3 regions of the Streptomyces sp. NPDC040405 genome follow, and region 2 is predicted to be linked to each of the others. Evidence: riboswitches for the same ligand, from Rfam matches in the RefSeq annotation. Region 2 holds a riboswitch; each other region holds the start of a gene.
The links. A riboswitch is a leader RNA that binds a small molecule or an ion and turns the genes downstream of it on or off. The one in region 2 is predicted to bind thiamine pyrophosphate.
Positions count from the first base shown of each region.

Region 1: another riboswitch for thiamine pyrophosphate. It lies ahead of thiO (glycine oxidase ThiO); the one in region 2 lies ahead of ACZ59A_RS13790 (thiamine ABC transporter substrate-binding protein).
Region 3: another riboswitch for thiamine pyrophosphate. It lies ahead of ACZ59A_RS16200 (purine-cytosine permease family protein); the one in region 2 lies ahead of ACZ59A_RS13790 (thiamine ABC transporter substrate-binding protein).

Region 1 is NZ_JBVIVI010000001.1:375,711-382,496, forward strand. It holds gene metF (methylenetetrahydrofolate reductase [NAD(P)H]) at 1-742, opposite strand, end outside; gene thiE (thiamine phosphate synthase) at 837-1,520, opposite strand; gene ACZ59A_RS01745 (Rv2175c family DNA-binding protein) at 1,633-1,998, opposite strand; gene ACZ59A_RS01750 (NAD(P)/FAD-dependent oxidoreductase) at 2,122-3,354, opposite strand; TPP riboswitch at 3,551-3,664, shown strand; gene thiO (glycine oxidase ThiO) at 3,663-4,877, shown strand; gene thiS (sulfur carrier protein ThiS) at 4,874-5,086, shown strand; gene ACZ59A_RS01765 (thiazole synthase) at 5,092-5,925, shown strand; gene ACZ59A_RS01770 (SRPBCC domain-containing protein) at 6,025-6,483, shown strand; gene pknB (Stk1 family PASTA domain-containing Ser/Thr kinase) at 6,572-6,786, shown strand, end outside.
Region 2 is NZ_JBVIVI010000002.1:1,442,104-1,448,889, reverse strand. It holds gene ACZ59A_RS13800 (ABC transporter ATP-binding protein) at 1-863, opposite strand, end outside; gene ACZ59A_RS13795 (ABC transporter permease) at 880-2,493, opposite strand; gene ACZ59A_RS13790 (thiamine ABC transporter substrate-binding protein) at 2,571-3,644, opposite strand; TPP riboswitch at 3,640-3,743, opposite strand; gene rlmN (dual-specificity RNA methyltransferase RlmN) at 3,810-4,916, opposite strand; gene ACZ59A_RS13780 (phosphatidate cytidylyltransferase) at 4,995-6,170, opposite strand; gene frr (ribosome recycling factor) at 6,170-6,727, opposite strand.
Region 3 is NZ_JBVIVI010000003.1:583,385-590,170, reverse strand. It holds gene ACZ59A_RS16205 (APC family permease) at 1-757, opposite strand, end outside; gene ACZ59A_RS16200 (purine-cytosine permease family protein) at 872-2,272, opposite strand; TPP riboswitch at 2,270-2,363, opposite strand; gene ACZ59A_RS16195 (triphosphoribosyl-dephospho-CoA synthase) at 2,378-3,253, opposite strand; gene ACZ59A_RS16190 (IlvD/Edd family dehydratase) at 3,317-5,023, opposite strand; gene ACZ59A_RS16185 (response regulator) at 5,085-5,744, opposite strand; gene ACZ59A_RS16180 (sensor histidine kinase) at 5,732-6,786, opposite strand, start outside.

The DNA of each region.
Region 1 (6,786 bases), on a different contig from region 2:
TGCGTTCGGCCAGCTCCGGCGGGAAGGCGGCGTTGCTGAGCTGTGCGAACCTCTCGATCTGCCTGACGTTCGTGACCGGCATGATTTCAGGGATGATCGGCGTCGTACAGCCCGAGGCCGCGACCCGGTCGCGCAGCCGCAGATAGTCCTCCGGGTAGAAGAACATCTGCGTGATCGCGAAGTCGGCGCCCGCGCGGCACTTGTCGACGAAGTGCCGGATGTCGGTGTCCCAGTCCGTCGAGCGCGGGTGCATCTCGGGGAAGGCGGCGACGCCGACGCAGAAGTCCCCGGACTCCTTGATCAGGCGGACCAGCTCGGCGGCGTAGGTGATGCCGTCGGGGTGCTTGACCCAGTCGGCCATCGGGTCCCCGGGCGGGTCGCCGCGCAGGGCGAGCATGTTCCGGATCCCGGCACCGGCGTACTGGCCGATGATGTTGCGCAGGTCGGCGAGGGAGTGGTTGACCGCGGTCAGGTGGGCGACGGGAGTCAGGGTGGTGTCGGTCGCGATCTGCTCGGTGGCGCGGACGGTGCCCTCACGGGAGGAGCCACCCGCGCCGTACGTCACGGAGACGAAGGTCGGTGAGACAGCCTCCAGCCGGCGGATGGCGTTCCACAGCGTGTGCTGCCCCTTGTCCGTTTTGGGGGCGAAGAACTCGAAGGAATACGATTGCTCACCCGACGCGAGCAGGTCACGCACGGTAAGGGCTCGATCAGTCCTGGTGGAAGCGGTGCCTAGGGCCATACGGGAAGGTTAGCCAGCGGGGTGGCAGACGCCCACCCGGCAACGTGGTTATGGGGGGTTTGCCAGGATCCTGTCCGCAATACGGACAGGATGATCAAGCCGGGCTCAACCCCGACACCTGCTGGCCATCTGCTGCTCGCACGCGCTTCGCCAGGGCTTCCGCCGCCGCCGCCGGGTCCGCGGCCTCGGTGATGGCCCGCACCACGACGACGCGGCGCGCTCCCGCCTCCAGCACCTGATCCAGGTTCGACGCGTCGATACCGCCGATCGCGAACCAGGGCCGGGCCGGGCGCCGGGCGGCCGCGTGACGGACCAGGGAGAGACCGGGGGCATGGCGGCCCGGCTTGGTGGGGGTGGGCCAGCAGGGGCCGGTGCAGAAGTAGTCCACGCCGGGCTCGGCGAGCGCCGCGTCCACCTCGGCCTCCGCGTGCGTGGAGCGGCCGATCAGCGGGCCGTCGCCGAGGAGGGCGCGCGCCGCCGGGACCGGCAGGTCGCCCTGGCCCAGGTGGAGCACGCCGGCACCGGAGGCGTGGGCGACGTCCGCCCGGTCGTTGACGGCGAGCAGCCTGCCGTGGCGGCGGCAGGCGTCGGCGAAGACGGCGAGGTGGTCCAGCTCCTCGGCGGCCTCCATGCCCTTGTCCCGCAGCTGGACGATGTCCACCCCGGCCGCCAGCACGGCGTCCAGGAACTCCGGCAGGTCGCCCTGGCGCTTGCGCGCGTCGGTGCACAGGTAGAGGCGGGCGTCGGCCAGCTGCTCGCGTGCGGTCATCGCGGTCATCGGGTGGCTTTCCCCCAGGGTCGTGCGGCGTACGGGCCGGGAGGCCGCCGTCGGGGACGGCGGCCGACCCGGCCCGTACGCCAGGTGGTGGTTCGGGAAACGTCGGGCGGCGTCAGACGGCGAGCGCTTGCGCGCGCCGCTTCACTTCCGTGCCGCGATTCTCGCTCAGCGCCTGAGCCGGGGTGCCCGGCAGGGTCGGATCAGGGGTGAAGAGCCACTCCAGCATCTCCTCGTCGCTGAAGCCGTCGTCCTTGAGCAGTGTCAAGGTGCCCACGAGGCCCTTGACGACCTTTCCCTCACCGATGAAGTCCTCGGGCACCTGCAGCACCCGGTTCTCGCCACGGCGCACCGCGATCAGCTGGCCCTCCTTGACCAGCTGCCTCACGCGGGTCACCTCGACGCCGAGCCGGTCGGCGATGTCGGGGAGAGTGAGCCAGGCGGGTACGAGAGCATCGATCTTTGCGTCAATCTCGGTCACGGAACAAGCCTGCCATCTGGGACTGACAGTGGGTAGCCGGGCGCCGGCCGTGCGGGCCGCCGGGCGCGGGGCCCGCCGGTCCCGCCGGGCCCCGCGCCCCTGCTCACCGGGGGTGCCGAGGGGTCACAGAACGGCCGACTTCAGCGGCACCGACGGATCCGTGGCCCGGGTCCGGTCCAGCCGGGCGCCGCGTTCGATCAGCTTGCGGCCCTGGGCCAGATCGCGCGGACGGCCGACCGCCAGCAGGGCGACCAGGGCCCCGTCCCGCAGCCAGCACACCGACCAGGCGGCGCCGTCCGGGTCGCCCCGCCAGACCAGTTCGTCGGCGTCCGAGTGGTGTCCGACGTACTGCACGAACCGCCCGAACTGCTCGGACCAGAAGTAGGGCACCGGGTCGTAGACCTGGCCGGGGAAGTGCGCGGTCCGGCTGCCCACCACATTGGCGGCGACCGTCCGCGGCCCCTGGAGCGCGTTGTCCCAGTGGTGGACCAGCAGCCGGGTCCCGTAGCGGGCGGAGGGGAAGGACGCGCAGTCGCCGACGGCGTACACGTCCGGCACCGAGGTACGCAGCCCCTCGTCGGCGGCGACGGACCGGTCCTCGGCGAGTTCGACGCCCGAACCGGCCAGCCAGCCGGTCGCGGGCCGGGCGCCGATGCCGACGACCACGGCACCGGCCCGCAGCCGGGTGCCGTCGCCGAGCTGGAGCCCGCTCGGGTCGAGCGCGGTCACCCGGGCGCCGGTGACCAGGGTGGCGCCGAACTCCGCGTACCAGCCGGTCATGTGGGCGGCGACCTCCGCCGGGAGGGCGCCCGCCAGCGGCCGGTCCGCGGCCTCCACGACGGTCACCGCGCAGCCCGCCTCGCGGGCCGCGGTGGCGAACTCCGCGCCGATCCAGCCCGCCCCGACCACCACGATCTCCTGCTGCCCGGCGAGCACCGGGCGCAGTCGTTCGGCGTCGTCCAGCGTGCGCAGGAGGTGGACTCCCGGTACGCCCTCGCTGCCGGGCAGGGCGATCGGCTCGGCGCCGGTGGCGATCACCAGGACGTCGTACGGGATCGGCCCGGACCCCGTCTCGACCGTCCGCCCGGCCGTGTCCAGCCCGGTCACGGGAACGCCGAGGCGCAGCCCGATGCCGAGTGCGGCGAAGTCCACGTCGAACGCGGACCCCTCGGCCTTGCCCAGCAGTACGGCCTTGGACAGCGGCGGCCGGTCGTACGGCTGGTGGGGCTCCGCGCCCAGCAGCAGGATCTCCCCGGTCCAGCCCTGCTCACGCAGCGCGACCGCGGTCTGCACCCCCGCCATGCCCGCGCCGACGATCACCACCCGCTGTGCACCGCCACCCGCCGAGGACGCCATCGTCTTCGTCGTCTCATCGCTCACACGATCACTGTATTGCGGCAGGTGGGGCGGACCGGAGAGCGCACGACGAGATCTCGGGCACAGCCCGGCGGGCCGGACGCCCTGTCGTATCGGGGCGCGGGGCCCCCGGTGCCCGGCCCCGCGCGGGGCGCTCCCTTCCGGGCGATTCGGGGCGCGTACTAGGGTGGCGGGACAGAGCACTCGCGGGAGCCCGGGCGCACCGGGCTGAGAGGGAGGCTGGCGCGGCCTCCGACCGTACGAACCTGATCCGGGTCATGCCGGCGAAGGGAGGGGGCGACCAGCCCATGCACACCCCACGTGAAGTACCCACCGACGACGGCCCGTACGACGTCCTGGTCATCGGCGGCGGGATCATCGGCCTCGTCACGGCCTGGCGGGCGGCCCAGCGCGGCCTGCGCACCGCCGTCGCCGACCCGGCGCCCGGCGGCGGGGCCGCGCAGGTCGCGGCCGGGATGCTGGCGGCCGTCACCGAGCTGCACTACGGCGAGCAGACCCTGCTCGGGCTGAACCTGGCCTCGGCGCGCCGCTATCCGTCCTTCGTGGCGGAGCTGGACGAGGCGAGCGGCCATGACCTGGGCTTTCGCACCTGCGGCACGCTCTCCGTCGCGCTCGACGCGGACGACCGCGCCCATCTGCGGGAGCTGCACGCCTTCCAGCTGCGGCTCGGGCTGGACGCGCAGTGGCTGACGGGGCGCGAATGCAGGCGCCTGGAACCGATGCTCGCGCCGGGCGTACGCGGGGGCCTGCGCGTCGACGGCGACCACCAGGTGGACCCGCGGCGGCTGGCGGCGGCGCTGCTGACGGCGTGCGAGCGCGCCGGGGTGGCCGTTCACCGCGTCCGCGCGGAGCGGCTGCTGCTGAGCGGCGACGGCGGCCGGGCCACCGGGGCCGAGCTGGCCGACGGTTCGCGCACCCGGCTGACCGCCGAGCAGACCGTACTGGCCGCGGGCAGCCTCAGCGGGCGGCTCCCGGGCGTCCCCGAGGAGGTCCTGCCGCCCATACGCCCCGTCAAGGGCCAGGTCCTGCGGCTGTCCGTACCCGGCCCGTACGCGCCCTTCCTGTCCCGGACCGTGCGGGCCGTGGTGCGCGGCGGGCACGTCTACCTCGTCCCGCGCGAGAACGGCGAGCTGGTCGTCGGCGCGACCACGGAGGAGATGGGCTGGGACACCACGGTCACCGCGGGCGGGGTGTACGAGCTGCTGCGCGACGCGCACGAACTGGTGCCCGGCATCACCGAACTGCCGCTCGTCGAGACCCGCGCCGGGCTGCGCCCCGGCTCCCCCGACAACGCCCCGCTGCTCGGCCCGACCGAGCTGCCGGGCCTCCATCTGGCCACCGGCCACTACCGCAACGGCGTCCTGCTCACCCCGATCACCGGCGACGCCATGGCCGAGGCGCTTTACGGCGGCGAACTCCCGCCCGAGGCGCGGCCCTTCTCCCCGCGCCGCTTCACGGCCACCCGGACTCCCGAGCACGCAGTACAGGAGCACACCGCATGAGCGTCACCCTGACCGTCACCGTGAACGGCGAGCCCCGCGAGCTGCCCGGCGGCACCACCCTCGACGGGGTCGTCGCGACCCTCACCAAGGCGCCCTCGGGCGTCGCCGCGGCCGTCAACGAGACGGTCGTCCCGCGCGGCCAGTGGCCCGCGACCCCGCTCGGCGACGGCGATCGCGTCGAGGTCCTCACCGCGGTCCAGGGAGGCTGACCCCCATGACGCACCCCACGACGCTGGATCAGGCCCACACCGGCGCCGCCGATCCGCTCACCATCGCCGGTACGTCCTTCGGCTCCCGCCTGATCATGGGGACCGGCGGCGCGCCCAGCCTGGACGTCATGGAGCGCTCGCTGATCGCCTCCGGCACCGAGCTGACCACGGTCGCGATGCGCCGCCTGGACCCCACGGTGCAGGGCTCGGTGCTGTCCGTACTGCACCGGCACGGCATCCGCCCGCTGCCCAACACCGCGGGCTGCTTCACCGCCGGGGAGGCCGTGCTGACCGCCCGGCTCGCCCGCGAGGCCCTGGGCACGGACTGGGTGAAGCTGGAGGTCGTCGCCGACGAGCGCACGCTGCTCCCCGACCCCATCGAGACGCTGGACGCCGCCGAGACCCTGGTGGACGACGGCTTCACGGTCCTGCCGTACACCAACGACGATCCGGTGCTGGCCCGGAAGCTGGAGGACGTCGGCTGCGCCGCGATCATGCCGCTGGGCTCGCCCATCGGCTCCGGCCTCGGCATCCGCAATCCGCACAACTTCCAGCTGATCACCGAGCGCGCCGAGGTTCCGGTCATCCTCGACGCGGGCGCGGGCACGGCCTCCGACGCCGCGCTGGCCATGGAGCTGGGCTGCGCGGCGGTCATGCTGGCCTCGGCCGTGACGCGGGCCCAGGAGCCGGTGCTGATGGCCGGGGCGATGCGGCACGCGGTGGCCGCGGGGCGGCTCGCGCACCGGGCGGGCCGTATCCCCCGCCGCCACTTCGCCGAGGCGTCGTCCCCGGCCGAGGGGCTGGCCGCCCTCGACCCGGAGCGGCCCGCGTTCGCGTAGCGGGGCGGCCCGTGTTCGCGGGGGCCCGTGTTCGCGGGGCCGTGTTCGCGTAACGGAGCGGTCGGGGGCGGCATACCGTGGGAGGCGGAGGTGGTCGCCGTGACCGTGACCGTGGCCGACCGGATCGAGCGTGAGATTTACGTCGCCGCCCCCGCCGACCGCGTCTGGCGGGTGCTGACCACACCGGAGCACATCCGCACCTGGTACGCCCCCGGCGGCTGCGAGATCGACCCGCGCCCCGGCGGCACCGTCCGCTTCCGCTGGGACGAGCACGGGGAGTTCCACGGCCAGGTCGAGCGCGCGGTGCCCGACGCCCTCTTCCGCTTCCGGCTGGCCCACGCGCCCGATCGCGCCCCGCTCGGGCCCGGCCAGTCCACCGTGGTCGAGTTCACGCTCACCCCGGAGGGCGCGGGCACCCGCCTCCGCCTCGCCGAGACCGGCATCCGGGCGCTCGACCTCCCGGACGACGCCAAGGCCAAGCACGCCGAGTACGCCGCCCTGGCCTGGACCTCCGCGTGTGAGGAGCTGGCCGCCCTCGCCGCCGCCTCGCACAACTGAGACGGAGGTCACCGTTCTGTCCCAGTGCGTATCGGAAATCGGGGCAGCCGGTCCGAGGTGTCGGTGACGGCTCGTAGACTGCACTCTCGTGGATACGACGCTCCAAGACCCCCTTGTCGGGCAGGTGCTCGACGGCCGCTACCGCGTCGAGGCGCGCATCGCCGTGGGCGGGATGGCGACGGTCTACCGGGCCGTCGACACGCGGCTCGACCGCGTCCTCGCCCTGAAGGTGATGCACCAGAGCCTCGCCTCGGACGCCGCCTTCGTGGACCGCTTCATCCGCGAGGCCAAGTCCGTCGCCAG
Region 2 (6,786 bases):
GTGCAGGGCAGCCCGTCCGCGGGGGCCGTGAGCCGTACCCCGGCCGGGCGGACGAGCAGCCTGGCCGGTCCCGTCCGGGAGCCGGGCGGCACCGGCAGCTTGCCCCACACGGTGTCGGCGATCTCGCCGTGCACGGTCGCCTCGACCACGTTGTCGAAGCCGAGGAAGCGGGCGACGAACTCGTTCGCGGGCTGCTGCCACACCTCCAGCGGGGTGCCGGACTGCGCGATCCGGCCGTCCTCCATGACCACCACCCGGTCGGCGAGCGCGAACGCCTCGCCCTGGTCGTGGGTGACCGCGAGAACCGTGGTGCCCAGCCGGGCGAACAGCTCCCGCAGCTCCATGACCAGCCGCTCCCGCAGCCCGCGGTCGAGCTGGCCCAGCGGCTCGTCCAGCATCAGCAGCCGCGGCCGCGGCGCCAGCGCGCGGGCGAGCGCGACGCGCTGCTGCTCACCGCCGGACAGCGAGTCGACGGGCCGCCGCTGCGCGCCGGGCAGCCCGACCAGCTCCAGCAGTTCGGCGACCCGGCGGTCCGCCTCCGCGCGCCCGGCCCCCCGCATCCGCAGCCCGAAGGCGACGTTGCCGCCCACGTCGCGCTGCGGGAAGAGCTGATGGTCCTGGAACATCAGCCCCACCCCGCGCCGGTGGGTGGGTATGCCGCTCTGGTCGCGGCCTCCGAGCCACACCCGGCCGGAGGCGGCGCGCTGGAGTCCGGCCACCACGCGCAGCAGGGTGGACTTGCCGCTGCCGCTGGGGCCCAGCACACACACGGTCTCGTGCTCGGCGACGTCCAGGTCGACGGCGTCGAGCGCGTCGCGGCGGCCGTACCGGACCGTCACCTCGTCCAGTCGCAGCAGCGTCATCCAGCTCTCCCCCATTTCAGAACTCCCCCGAGCGGTCGGTGCGGATGCGCTCAAGGGCCAGCAGGGAGCAGGCGCACACCAGCATCAGGATCGTGCTCAGCGCCATCGCCTGCCCGTAGTTGAGCTGCCCCGCGCGGCCCAGGAAGCGCGCGACGGCCACCGGGAGCGTGAGCAGGTCGGGGCGGGCGATGAACACCGTGGCCCCGAACTCGCCGAGCGATACGGCGAACGCGAACCCCGCCGCGACCGCCAGCGCCCGCCCCACCAGCGGCAGGTCCACCTCGCGCCAGGCGCGCAGCGGGGAGGCGCCCAGCACGGCGGCGGCCTCCCGCAGCCGGTGGTCCACGGCCCGCAGGACGGGCAGCAGGGTGCGCACGACGAAGGGCACGCCCACCAGGGCCTGCGCGAGCGGGACGATGACCCAGGAGGAGCGCAGGTCCAGCGGGGGTTCGTCGAGCGCGATGAGGAAGCCGAAGCCGACGGTGACGGCGGAGGTGCCCAGCGGCAGCATCAGCAGCGCGTCGAAGCCGCGGACGAGCCGCCCGGCCCTCCGGGTGAGCGCGGCGGCGGCGAGCCCGCCGACGAGAAGGGCGAAGACGGTGGCGACGGCCGCGTACTGGAGCGAGTTGCCGAGGGCGTCCACGGGGGCCACGAAGAAGGTGCCGCCGCTGTCGGCGGCGGACTGAAGCGCCCGGTAGTACGTGAATCCGTAGCCGTCCGGCCCATGCAGCGAGCGCTCCACCAGCACCGCGAGCGGCAGCACGATCAGCAGCGCGACGACCGCCAGCACCCCCGCGAGCAGCCCCCACTGCGCCGGACCCTGGGGGCGGCGCGCGGTCCGGGCGGCGTCGACGAGCCGCAGCGCGCCCTCCCGGCGGCGCACGGTCCGGGCGTGCAGGGCGAGGACTGCCGCCACCGCCGCGAACTGGACGAGGGTCAGCACCGCGGCCGTGGGCAGGTCGAGCAGCTGCGCGGTCTGCCGGTAGATGGCCACCTCCAGGGTGGCGTAGCGCGGGCCGCCGAGGATCTGGATCACGCCGAAGGAGGTGAAGGTGAACAGGAACACCATCAGCGCGGCGGCGGCCACGGCGGGGCCCAGCGCGGGCAGGGTGACCCGGCGCCAGGCCGCGAGGCGGCTCGCGCCGAGCACCCGGGCGGCCTCCTCCTGGCGCGGGTCGAGCTGCGCCCACAGCCCGCCGACGGTGCGGACCACCACCGCGTAGTTGAAGAAGACGTGGGCCAGCAGGATCGCCCAGACGCTGGTGTCGAGCCGTATCCCCCACCGTTCGTCCAGCAGCCCGCCGCGCCCGAGCAGCCCCAGGAACGCCGATCCGGCGACGACGGTCGGCAGTACGAACGGCACGGTCACCACGGCGCGCAGCAGCCCCTTGCCGGGGAAGGCGAAGCGGGCGAAGACATACGCGCCGGGCAGCGCGACCGCCAGCGTCAGCCCGGTCGAGGCGGCCGCCTGCCAGCCGGTGAACCACAGGATGTGCAGGATGGACGGATCGCCCAGCACCTCGGGTATCCGCCCCAGCTGCCACCGGCCGTCGACGCGCAGCCCGCGGGTGACGATCGCGGCCACCGGATACGCGAAGAAGACGGCGAAGAAGGCGAGCGGCACGGCCATCAGGGCGAGCCGCGGGGCGGCGCCCCGCCACCGGCCGCGGCGGGCCGTGGCGTCTGCCGTGGCCTCTGCCGTGGCCTCTACAGAACGAGCGAGGACCATGCCTTGACCCAGGGTTCACGGTTCTTGGCGATCTTCCGCGGGGGCAGGGTGGCCGAGTCGGCGACCTTGGTCCCGTACCGGGTGAAGACCTCCGGCAGTTCGGCGTCCTCGCGCACCGGATTGACGTACATGTTCAGCGGTACGTCCTCCTGGAAGCGCTTGGTCAGCAGGAAGTCCAGCAGCGCCTTGCCCCCCTTGGTGTTGCCCGCGCCCTTCAGCAGCCCGGCGAATTCCGTCTGCCGGAAGCAGGTGCCGTCCGCCACCCCGGTCGGGGCCTTCGCGGGCTTCGCCTTCGCGTCCGCCACCTCGGCGGGCGGGCTGGAGGCATACGAGACGACGAGCGGCCTGTCGCCCTTGGCGCCGCCCGCCGAGCCGGAGAAGCGGTCGTAGTAGGCCTGCTCCCAGCCGTCGACCACCTCGACGCCGTTGGCCCGCAGCTTCTTCCAGTAGTCCCGCCAGCCGTGGTCGCCGTAGCGGGCGGCGGTGCCGAGGAGGAAGGCGAGGCCGGGGGACGAGGTGGCGGCGTTCTCGGTGACCAGCAGGTTCTTATACGCGGGCTTGGTCAGATCGGCGAACGTCTTCGGCGGCGCGAGCTTCTTGCGCTCGAAGTAGGCGCGGTCGTAGTTGACGCAGATGTCGCCGTAGTCGACCGGGGTGACGCGGTGCTTCGCCCGGTCGAGCTGGAAGGCCGCGGGGACCTTGGCCAGGCCCTTCGCCTCGTACGGCGTGAACAGGTCGTTGTCGAGCGCGCGGGAGAGGAGGGTGTTGTCGACGCCGAAGAACACATCGCCCTGCGGATGGCCCTTGGACAGGATCGCCTGGTTGACGGCCGCCCCCGCGTCACCGCCCGCCTGCACCCGCACCTTGTAGCCGGTCTGACGGGTGAACTCCTTGAGGACCGCCTTGGACGCCGCGAACGAGTCGTGCGAGACCAGGGTGACGGTCTTGGAGTCCTTGCCGTCCGCCGCGTCCCCACCGCAGCCCGCCAGGACTCCGGTGCCGAGGGAACCGACGAGAGCGGCGGTGACGGCACGCCGAAGATGGCTGTTCATCGTGAGGCTGACTCCCTACGCCGGTATGACCCGGATCAGGTTGGAGGGTCTGCGGCCGTGCCGCACTCTCAGCGCTGTCGCGCTCCCCTGTCGGAATGTTCATTTGTCCGTCGTCGCGGGATGGTTGTACGACGGTTTGTGCGAAGGCACCGTATCAGCCGGTGGTCAGCGCTCCGTGGCCGCCAACTGGCCGCACGCCCCGTCGATCTCCTGCCCGCGGGTGTCCCGGACGGTCACCGGCACCCCGTGCGCCTCCAGGGCCGCCACGAACGCCTTCTCGTCCTCGGGCCGGGACGCCGTCCACTTGGAGCCGGGCGTCGGGTTGAGCGGGATGAGATTGACGTGCACCCGGCGGCCCTTGAGCAGCCGCCCGAGCAGGTCGGCGCGCCACGCCTGGTCGTTGATGTCCCTGATCAGCGCGTACTCGATGGAGATCCGGCGACCGGACTTCTCCGCGTACTCCCACGCCGCGTCCAGGACCTCGCGCACCTTCCAGCGGGTGTTGACCGGGACGAGGGTGTCGCGCAGCTCGTCGTCGGGCGCGTGCAGGGACACCGCGAGACGGCACTTGAAGCCCTCGTCGGCGAACCGCAGCATCGCCGGGACGAGCCCCACGGTCGAGACGGTGATACCGCGCTGGGACAGGCCGAGGCCGTCCGGCTCGGGGTCGGTGAGCCGACGGATGGCACCGATGACCCGGTTGTAGTTGGCCAGCGGCTCGCCCATGCCCATGAAGACGATGTTGGACAGCCGGGCCGGACCACCGGGGATCTCGCCGTCCCGCAGCGCCCGCATCCCGTCGACGATCTGGTGCACGATCTCGGCGGTGGACAGGTTGCGGTCCAGCCCCGCCTGGCCGGTGGCGCAGAACGGACAGTTCATGCCGCAGCCCGCCTGGGAGCTGATGCACATGGTGACCCGGTCCGGGTAGCGCATCAGCACGGACTCGACGAGCGTGCCGTCGAAGAGGCGCCACAGGGTCTTACGCGTGGTGTCGTCGTCGCAGCTGATGTGCCGCACCACGCTCATCAGGTCCGGCAGCAGCCCGGCCGCGAGCTTCTCGCGCGCGGTGGCCGGGATGTCGGTCCACTGGGCGGGGTCGTCGGTGTAGCGGGCGAAGTAGTGACGCGACACCTGGTTGGCCCGGAAGGGCTTCTCTCCGAGGGCGGCGACAGCCTCGCGACGCTCGGCGGGCGTGAGGTCGGCGAGATGCCGCGGGGGCTTCTTGGCCCCACGCGGCACGGCGAAAGTGAGTTCTCCGGGCTTAGGCATGGCCGTACCAGTGTCGCAGACATGCGGAAGGCCCCGCGCCACGGGCGGCGCGGGGCCCACAAGGTGCGCGTACGGGGCTCAGCCGCCGCCCACGAAGATCACCAGCAGCAGCCACACCACGGGGGCGGTGGGCAGCAGCGAGTCGAGCCGGTCCATGATCCCGCCGTGGCCGGGCAGCAGCTTGCCCATGTCCTTGATGCCGAGGTCACGCTTGATCATGGATTCGCCGAGGTCCCCCAGGGTCGCGCTGACCGCGACGGCGAGGCCGAGCAGCAGCCCCTGCCACCACACGCCGTCCTCGATCAGGTACTGCATGCACAGCGCCCCCACGACCATCGCGAACGCCACCGCGCCGAGCAGCCCCTCGCGGGTCTTGCCGGGGCTGATGCGGGGGGCGAGCGGATGCTTGCCGAAGCGCCAGCCCACCGCGTACGCCCCGGTGTCGCTCACCACGGTCAGCAGCAGGAAGGTCAGCACCCGCCACGGGCCGTCGGGCGCGGCCAGTATGAGCGCCACGAAGGTGGCGAGGAACGGCACGTAGAAGGCGGCGAAGACGCCCGCGGTGACATCTCTGAGGTAGTTGTCGGGCGGTTCGGTCATCCGCCACACGAGCACGGCGAGCGCCGTGAGCGACACCGCCACCCAGGCGCCCTGTGCGCCGCGCACATAGCCCGCGACGACCATGGCGACGCCACCGACGGCGAGCGGCACCAGGGGAACCCGGATGTCCTTCCGCTCGGCGAGCCGGGAGGTCAGCTCCCACAGCCCGACGACCACGGCGACCGCTATCACGCCGATGAACACCGGCTTGTAGATGAAGAGCGAGGCGACGATGATCACGCCGAGGCCGACGCCCACCCCTATCGCGGCGCGCAGATCACGGCCCGCGCTCTTCTTCTTCGTCCCCTGACCGCCGCCGCTGCCGGGCGCGCTGCCGGTGGCCTCGGAGCCGGGGCCGGGGGGCGTCGGCGGCTGCCCGGAGGGCTGCCGGGGCCCGGGCCGCGGTTCCCGCTCATCGCGGAACAAGGGGCCGCCCGGCCGGGCGGCCCCCCGGTCGCGGCCGACGGCGTCGCCGGGGTCGCCGCCTGCGTGCGGCACGGTGGGCATGGGGCGAGTCTGCGCCGCTTCGGCCACCTCGTGCGCGGGACCCGCCGAAGAAGGGGGCACCTCCCAGCCATAGCCGGGGGAGGTGCCCTGATCAGTCGGTCCCCAGAGTCCGGCGCGTGGTGGGGCCCCCCAGGAAGAGTCGTTCATCAGACCTCGAGCAGCTCGGCTTCCTTGTGCTTGAGCAGCTCATCCACCTGCGCGACGTACTTCGCGGTGAGGTCGTCGAGCTCCTTCTCGGCACGGCGGCCCTCGTCCTCGCCGACCTCGCCGTCCTTGATCAGCTTGTCGATCGACTCCTTGGCCTTGCGGCGGATGCTGCGGATCGAGATCTTCGCGTCCTCGCCCTTGGCCTTGGCGACCTTGATGAACTCCTTGCGGCGCTGCTCGGTCAGCTCGGGGAACACCACTCGGATGATGTTGCCGTCATTGCTGGGGTTGACGCCCAGGTCGGAGTCGCGGATCGCCTGCTCGATGTTGCGCAGGGCGCTCTTGTCGAACGGGGTGATCACAGCCATGCGCGGCTCGGGCACCGAGAACGACGCGAGCTGGTTGATCGGCGTCAGCGCACCGTAGTAGTCCGCCACGATCTTGTTGAACATCGCCGGGTGCGCACGCCCGGTGCGGATCGCGGCGAAGTCCTCCTTGGCGACCACAACGGCCTTCTCCATCTTCTCCTCGGCCTCGAGGAGGATTTCTTCGATCACCACTTGCTCCTGGTGTTATGCGTAGGCAGAGCCTCGCCCCTGCGTGCGTCTTCTCCTGC
Region 3 (6,786 bases), on a different contig from region 2:
CGGTGAGCACCGCGGCCGGTACGGAACGGCGCGGATTGCGGGCCTCACCGGAGAAGTCCAGCGGGGCCTGGAACCCGTTGACGGAGTACACGATGCCGCCCCCGGCGAGGGCGGTGAGGCAGGCGGCGTAGCCGTACGGTGCGAAACCGCCGTGTTCGGTGAGGCGCCCGGAGTGGGTGCCCGACAGGAACAGCGCGACGATCGTGACCACGGGGACGATGACCTTGAAGACGGACACCAGGTTGTTCAGCCGGGCGAATATCCGCACGGCGAACCAGTTGAGCGCGGTCAGCACGACGCTCAGCCCGACGGCCACGCCGAGGCCCGCGAGGGTGAGGCTGCCGCCGTCGTAGATCCCCGGCAGATAGTGCGCGGCGTACTGCATGATGGCGCTGATCTCCGCGGCCGTACCGCCGACGGAGAGCACGACGGACCAGCCGACCATCGTGCCGACCAGCCGCCCGCTCGCGTACAGCGGCCACCGCACGGTGCCGCCGCCCTCCGGGCGGGTGGCGCCCAGTTCCACCATGACCAGGGCGATCAGGGCGCACAGCGCGCCCGCGGCGATCCAGGACAGCAGCGCGGCGGGTCCGGCGGTCTGGGCGGCGTACAGGGCCGCGAACAGCCAGCCGGAGCCGAGGATGTTGGAGAACCCGATCGCCGTCAGGCCCCAGAAGCCGAGGTCCTTGTGGAGTCTGCGTTCCTCGGCGAGCACCGCCGGGGCGGCGATGGACTCCGCTGGCTGGTTCTGCGGCACGTGGCACGTCTCCTCGGGTGGTGCGGGCTGGTACGAGAGCCCAGGGTGCCACGCACACCGCGGGTCTCGGTCACCGGATGCCGTGTGACGTGCGGATATCGACGAAGCGCGACCTCAGCGAACGGTACGGCGGCGGAGCCTGAGCGGGGCGTAGACGAGGAGCGCCGCGAGGAAGGCGGCGTAGTAGGCGAGGTCGGCGCCGTGCAGCGCGGCGGCCACCGGGCCCGTGTACAGGCTGGTGTCCATGAACGGCACCGCCGCGGCGAAGGCGGCGGCGAACGCCAGCAGGGCGGGCCACCACGGCTGCGGGCGGGCGCTCTCGGCGGCCAGGTCGACCGGCGCGCCGCCCCGGGCCCGGGCGCGGGCGAACCAGTCGACGGCCACGACGGCGACGAAGCCCGGAATCCAGTAGCCGACGAACAGCAGCACATTCTGGAAGCGCGCGGTGGTGTCGGCGGCGTGCATCCACAGCACCAACGGGAAACCGAGCACGGCGGCGAGGGCGGCGGCCAGCGGGCGGGGGATGCGGACACCCGCGGTCTGCAGGGCCAGCGAGCCGCTGTAGTCGTTCATGGCGTTGCTGCACAGGGCGGCGAGCGCCACGGCCAGCAGCCCGAACGCGCCGAGCGCCCCGCCCCCCAGGGCCGCGTCGACGCCGCTCGCGGTCTGGTCGGTGAAGACGGAGGCACCCCACAGCCCGAGCGCCTGGACGGCCACGAAGGACACGGTGACGCCGAGCAGAGTGCACCAGAACATGCTGGGCCGGGAGGTGGCGCGGGGCAGATAGCGGCTGAAGTCGCTGGCGTACGGCGCCCACGACAGCGCCAGGCTCAGCGCGATCGTGCTGGTCAGGACGAAGGCGCCGATGCGGTCGCCGCCGTGGGCGAACCCGGTGGTCGCGGGGTCGACACCGTCCAGCAGCTTGACGGCCAGGGCAGCGAACGCGGCGGCGAGGACGAAGGTCATCAGCTTCTGCATCCGGTGGATGGCCTCGTAGCCCAGCACCCCGAGCGCCCCTTGGGCGGCCATCATGAGCAGCACGCCCAGCCAGAACGGCAGGCCGCACAGCCGGGCCAGCGCATCACCGCCGAACAGGCCGATGAGCGCGTCCCAGGCGACCGAGGACAGCCACTGCAGTACGCCGGGCACGGCGACGCCCCGGCCGAACGCCAGCCGCGCCAGGGGCAGCTGGCCCGCCCCGGTCAGACTGCCCCAGGTGCCGAGGTACGCGGTGGGTACGGCACCGATGAGGGTGCCCAGGACGACGGCGGCCAGCGCGGTGGCGAAGTCCAGCCCGAGCGAGATGCCGACGGTGCCGGTGAACACGCCGGTCATGGTCAGGTTCGGGGCGAACCACACGGTGAACAGGCGCCCCGGCCCGCCGTAGCGGTGGCTCTCCGGAACCGGCGCGATACCGCGCGCCTCGACGCGCAGATCGCCGGGCGCGGCGGGCATCCGCCCGTCGAAGACGGATTCCGCGCCGGTCGTCGCCGGGTCGGTGGCAGCATGCGGCATGCGCATCGATGACATCCCTCCGCCAGTGCTAACTGGTTCAGGTTCGACGGGTGTGATCTCAGCCCCGTGCGGGGCACCCCGTGTCCGGTGTGGAGCGACCCCAGGCTAACCCCTCGCTCCGTGGGCCCGGCCCGGGGGGCGGGGCCGGGCCGGGAGCGCGTCCAGGAAGAGCGCCCCGGCCAGCACCGCGGCGCTGCCGCGGGGTGCGATGCCCATGTCGCGCAGCTCGGCGTCGAGGGTGGCGAGGGCGGCGGCGCCCGGGGCCGTCGCGGTGCCGCCCGCCTCCAGCACACCGCGGGCCCCGTCCTGCACCCGCCGGAGGGCGGGCGGCCCGGCCCGGTACAGCGGCCCGGTGTCCTGGAGGGTGCTCATCACGGTGAGCAGCGCGTCGAGCCGGGCCTGTGTCTCGGTGGCGCCCGCGGCCCGCGCCGTGGCCAGGGCGTCCAGGGCGCGGCGTACGTGCGGAAAGGCGGCCCGGGCCTCGCCGCGCGCGCCCGCCGCGCCGTAGGTGGCGGACACCTGTGAGCCCGCCGAGGGCTTGCGCGGGGCACCGCGGTCGGCGTGGGCCGCGAGCTGCCGGGCGGCGGCGGTCAGTTCCCGGGGGGCGGCGCCGGGTTCCAGCGCGGCGGCCGCCACCAGCAGCCCCAGCACCCACAGCGCCCCATGGTGCAACCGGCCGGTGACCGGGCCGCCACCGGCCCGCGCCATGGTCCACTCGGCGCAGCGGCCGATGCCGCCCAGCTCCTCACGGAGCGCCCGGGTCGGCTCGCCGGGGCGGCGGGCGGCGGCCGCCATGGCCGCGAACCCGGGCGCCAGCGACTTCGCCGACCAGCGCAGCGCGAGCAGATCGGTACCGGTGGCGCGGGCCTGGATGTCGCGGGTGTCCGCGAGGCCCGGTTTGGGGGTCAGCTCCGCCTGGGAGATCAGGGCGCGTACGGCGGTCTGCGCCAGGGCCTCATCCATGGAGCGTGTCGTGGGCATGACCGGAGGGTAAGCGGTGAACCTTTCCCGGGCCTGGGTCGTTCCTGTGATCCCGCTGTGTGCTCAATGCGATTCCCTGGCGACGAACGATCCGCGGGTGCCGGAGAGGAAGTCGAGGCCCGCGCCGCGGTCGGCCTGTTCGACATGGTCGCGGTAGATCTGCTCCCATCCGCCGGTGGCCGGTGGCGCGGCGGCGGTGACCGGTTGCCGGGCGGCGAGTTCCTCCTCCGGTACGTCCAGCCTCAACAGCCGCCGCTCGACGTCCAGTTCTATCCAGTCGCCGGTCCGCACCAGCCCCAGCGGTCCGCCCGCCGCCGACTCGGGCGCGATGTGCAGGACGACGGTGCCGAAGGCGGTTCCGCTCATCCGGGCGTCGCTGATCCGCACCATGTCCCGCACTCCGGACCGCAGCACGGCGGGCGGCAGGGGCATGTTCCCCACCTCGGGCATGCCGGGGTAGCCGCGCGGCCCGCAGCCGCGCAGGACCAGCACATCGGCCGCGTCGACAGCGAGTTCCGGGTCGTCGATCCGGGTCCGGAAGTCCTCGATGCCGTCGAACACCACGGCGCGGCCCCGGTGGCGCAGCAGCTCCGGTGTCGCGGCGGCGGGCTTGATGACGGCTCCGTCGGGGCAGAGGTTGCCGCGGAGCACGGCGAGCCCCGCGTGATGGGCGATCGGGTCCTCCGCGGTGCGGATGACGGTGAGATCGGCGCTGGACCGGCCGGACAGCTGCTCGGTCAGGGGGCGGCCGGTGATGGTGACGGCCGGTTCCAGCTGGTCCCTGATCTCCCCGAGGACGGCGTCCAGACCACCGGCGCGGTGGAAGTCCTCCATGAGGTGGGATCCGGCGGGCTGCACATCGGCGAGCAGGGGGATGCCGCGGCCCGCGCGGTCGATGTCGTCCAGGCCGAAGTCCGCCCCGACCCGGCGGGCGAGGGCCAGCAGATGGACGACCGCGTTGGTGGAGCCGCCGATGGCGGCCACCGCGCGCACCGCGTTCCGCAGCGCCTGGGCGGTCAGGACCGCGCTGGGCCGCAGGTCCTCGCGCACCATGTCGACGATGCGGTTGCCCGCCGCGTGGGACAGCTCCAGCAGTCGGCTGTCGGGCGCGGGGAGCCCCGCGTTGCCGGGCAGGGTCATGCCCAGCGCCTCGGCGGCGCACGCCATGGTGGACGCCGTGCCCATGGTGTTGCAGTGGCCCCGGCTGCGGATCATCGCCGACTCGGCCCGGCGCAGTTCGGAAGCGTCCATCCGGCCCGCCCGTACCTCCTCGCTCAGCTCCCAGACCCCGGTGCCGCAGCCCAGCGGGCGCCCCTTCCACGAGCCGTTCAGCATGGGGCCGCCGGTGACCATCAGGGTGGGCAGATCGACCGAAGCGGCCCCCAGGAGCAGGGACGGTACGGTCTTGTCGCAGCCGCCGAGCAGGATCACCCCGTCGACGGGGTTGGCCCGGATGAGTTCCTCGGTCACCATCGCGGCGAGGTCCCGGAAGAACATCGCGGTCGGGCGCAGCAGGGTCTCCCCCAGCGACGGCACCGGAAGCTCCAGCGGCACCCCGCCGGACTCCCACACCCCCCGCTTCACATGGTCGGCGATTTCGCGGAAGTGGCTGTTGCAGGGGGTGAGTTCGGACCAGGTGTTGCAGATGACGATCTGTGGGCGTCCGTCGAAGACGTGGTCGGGCAGTCCGCGCCGCATCCAGGCACGGTGGATGAACGCGTCGCGGGTCTCACCCTCGTACCAGTGCCGCGACCGATGCATGCCGCTCATACGAACCCTTCCGATCTCTCGACGATCCGTGCGGGGGAACGCTGCCCACCCCGGGCGGGTTTCAGGCCCGGCGGTGTGCGTCCTCCAGGTAGTGCAGCACGGCGGCCACGCGCCGGTCGGTGCGGTCGGTGGGGGCCAGTCCGAGCTTGGCGAAGATGCTACGGATGTGTTTGTGGACGGCGCCCTCGGTGACGACGAGCCGCTCGGCGATGGCGGTGTTGCCGAGCCCTTCGGCCATCAGCGCCAGGACGTCGCGTTCGCGGGGGCTGAGCCGGTCCAGCCGGGTGTCGGGCCGGGTGCGGGCGAAGAGCTGGGCGACGACCTCGGGGTCGATGGCGGTGCCGCCGTCCGCCACCCGGTGCAGCGCGGTCAGGAACTCCTCGACCCGGCCGACCCGCTCCTTGAGCAGGTAGCCGAGCCGGGCGCTGCCGTCGGCGAGCAGGTCGGTGGCGAAAGCCTGCTCGACGTAGGCGGACAGTACGAGGACGGCCAGGCCGGGGCGGCGGCGCCGGGCCTCCACGGCCGCGACGATCCCCTCGTCGGTGTGGGTCGGGGGCATCCGGACGTCCACGATGGCGATGTCGGGTGTGTGGGCCGCGACGGCGTCGAGGAATCCTTCGGGGGTGCCGGTGGTGGCCACGACGTCCAGGGCTTCCGCACGCAGCAGCAGGGCGAGCCCTTCGCGCAGCAGCGGATCGTCCTCGGCGATCACAATCCGCATGGCAGGCTTACCTCCAGGGTCGTGGGCCCACCTGGTGGGCTGGTCAGGACGAGGGTCCCGTCGTGTGCCGCGGTGCGGCGGCGGATGCCCACGAGCCCGGATCCGCCGTGTTCCTCCGCTCCCCCGCGGCCGTCGTCGGTGATGCGCAAGTGCAGTCGGCCGTCGTGGCCGCGGAGGGTGACGGTGACGTGGCGGGCGTGGCTGTGCCGGGCCACGTTGGTGAGCGCCTCGGCCACCACGAAGTAGGCGGTGGCCTCGACGGACGCGGCACACCGGCCGGGTACGTCGGCGTCGATCCGGCAGGGCACCGGGGAGTCGGCGGCCAGACCGGCGAGCGCGTCGGTCAGGCTCCGGTCGGCGAGCACCGGCGGCAGGATGCTCCGGACGACGCCGCGGAGTTCGGCGAGCGCCTGCTCGGCGGCGCTCTGGGCCTGTTCGAGGATGGCGTCGGCGCGGGACGGATCACGGGCCACGGCGCGGCGGGCCGCGCCGAGCAGGACGGTGACGGCGACCATGCGGTTCTGCGTCCCGTCGTGCAGCGACCGCTCGATCCGCCGCAGTTCGGTGGCGTGCGCGTCCAGCGCGGCGGCCCGGGTGGCGGTGAGCTGGGCGACGCGCAGCGCGAGGTCGGTCCCCGCCCCGGGTGTGAGCAGCCGCCGTCCCGGCCACGCCTGGAGCCACGCCATGCTCGGCGCCACGCCCACGATGACGGCGATCCAGCCGAGACCCATCAGGCTGACCGCGAAGGCGCCGGGCCAGTCGTGCACGGTCCACAGCGGGATGGGGGACGGGGTGGCCGCCTCCGGCGGCACCAGCTTCCACCACACCGGGAACGTGGCGTCGGTCGCCGCGCTGAGCGGCAGCGTCAGGCCGGTCAGCGCGAGCAGCAGCCCGAGGGTGGCGTGTCCGGCCAGCCAGCGCAGCTCCCGCCGGGTGGCGGGATCCGCGAGAGCGGCGCGCAGCCGGACGGGGGCCGGGCCCGGGCCGATGATCTCCGGGCCCCATCGGGACAGCCGGGCGCGCTCCCGGTTGGCGACGGCCC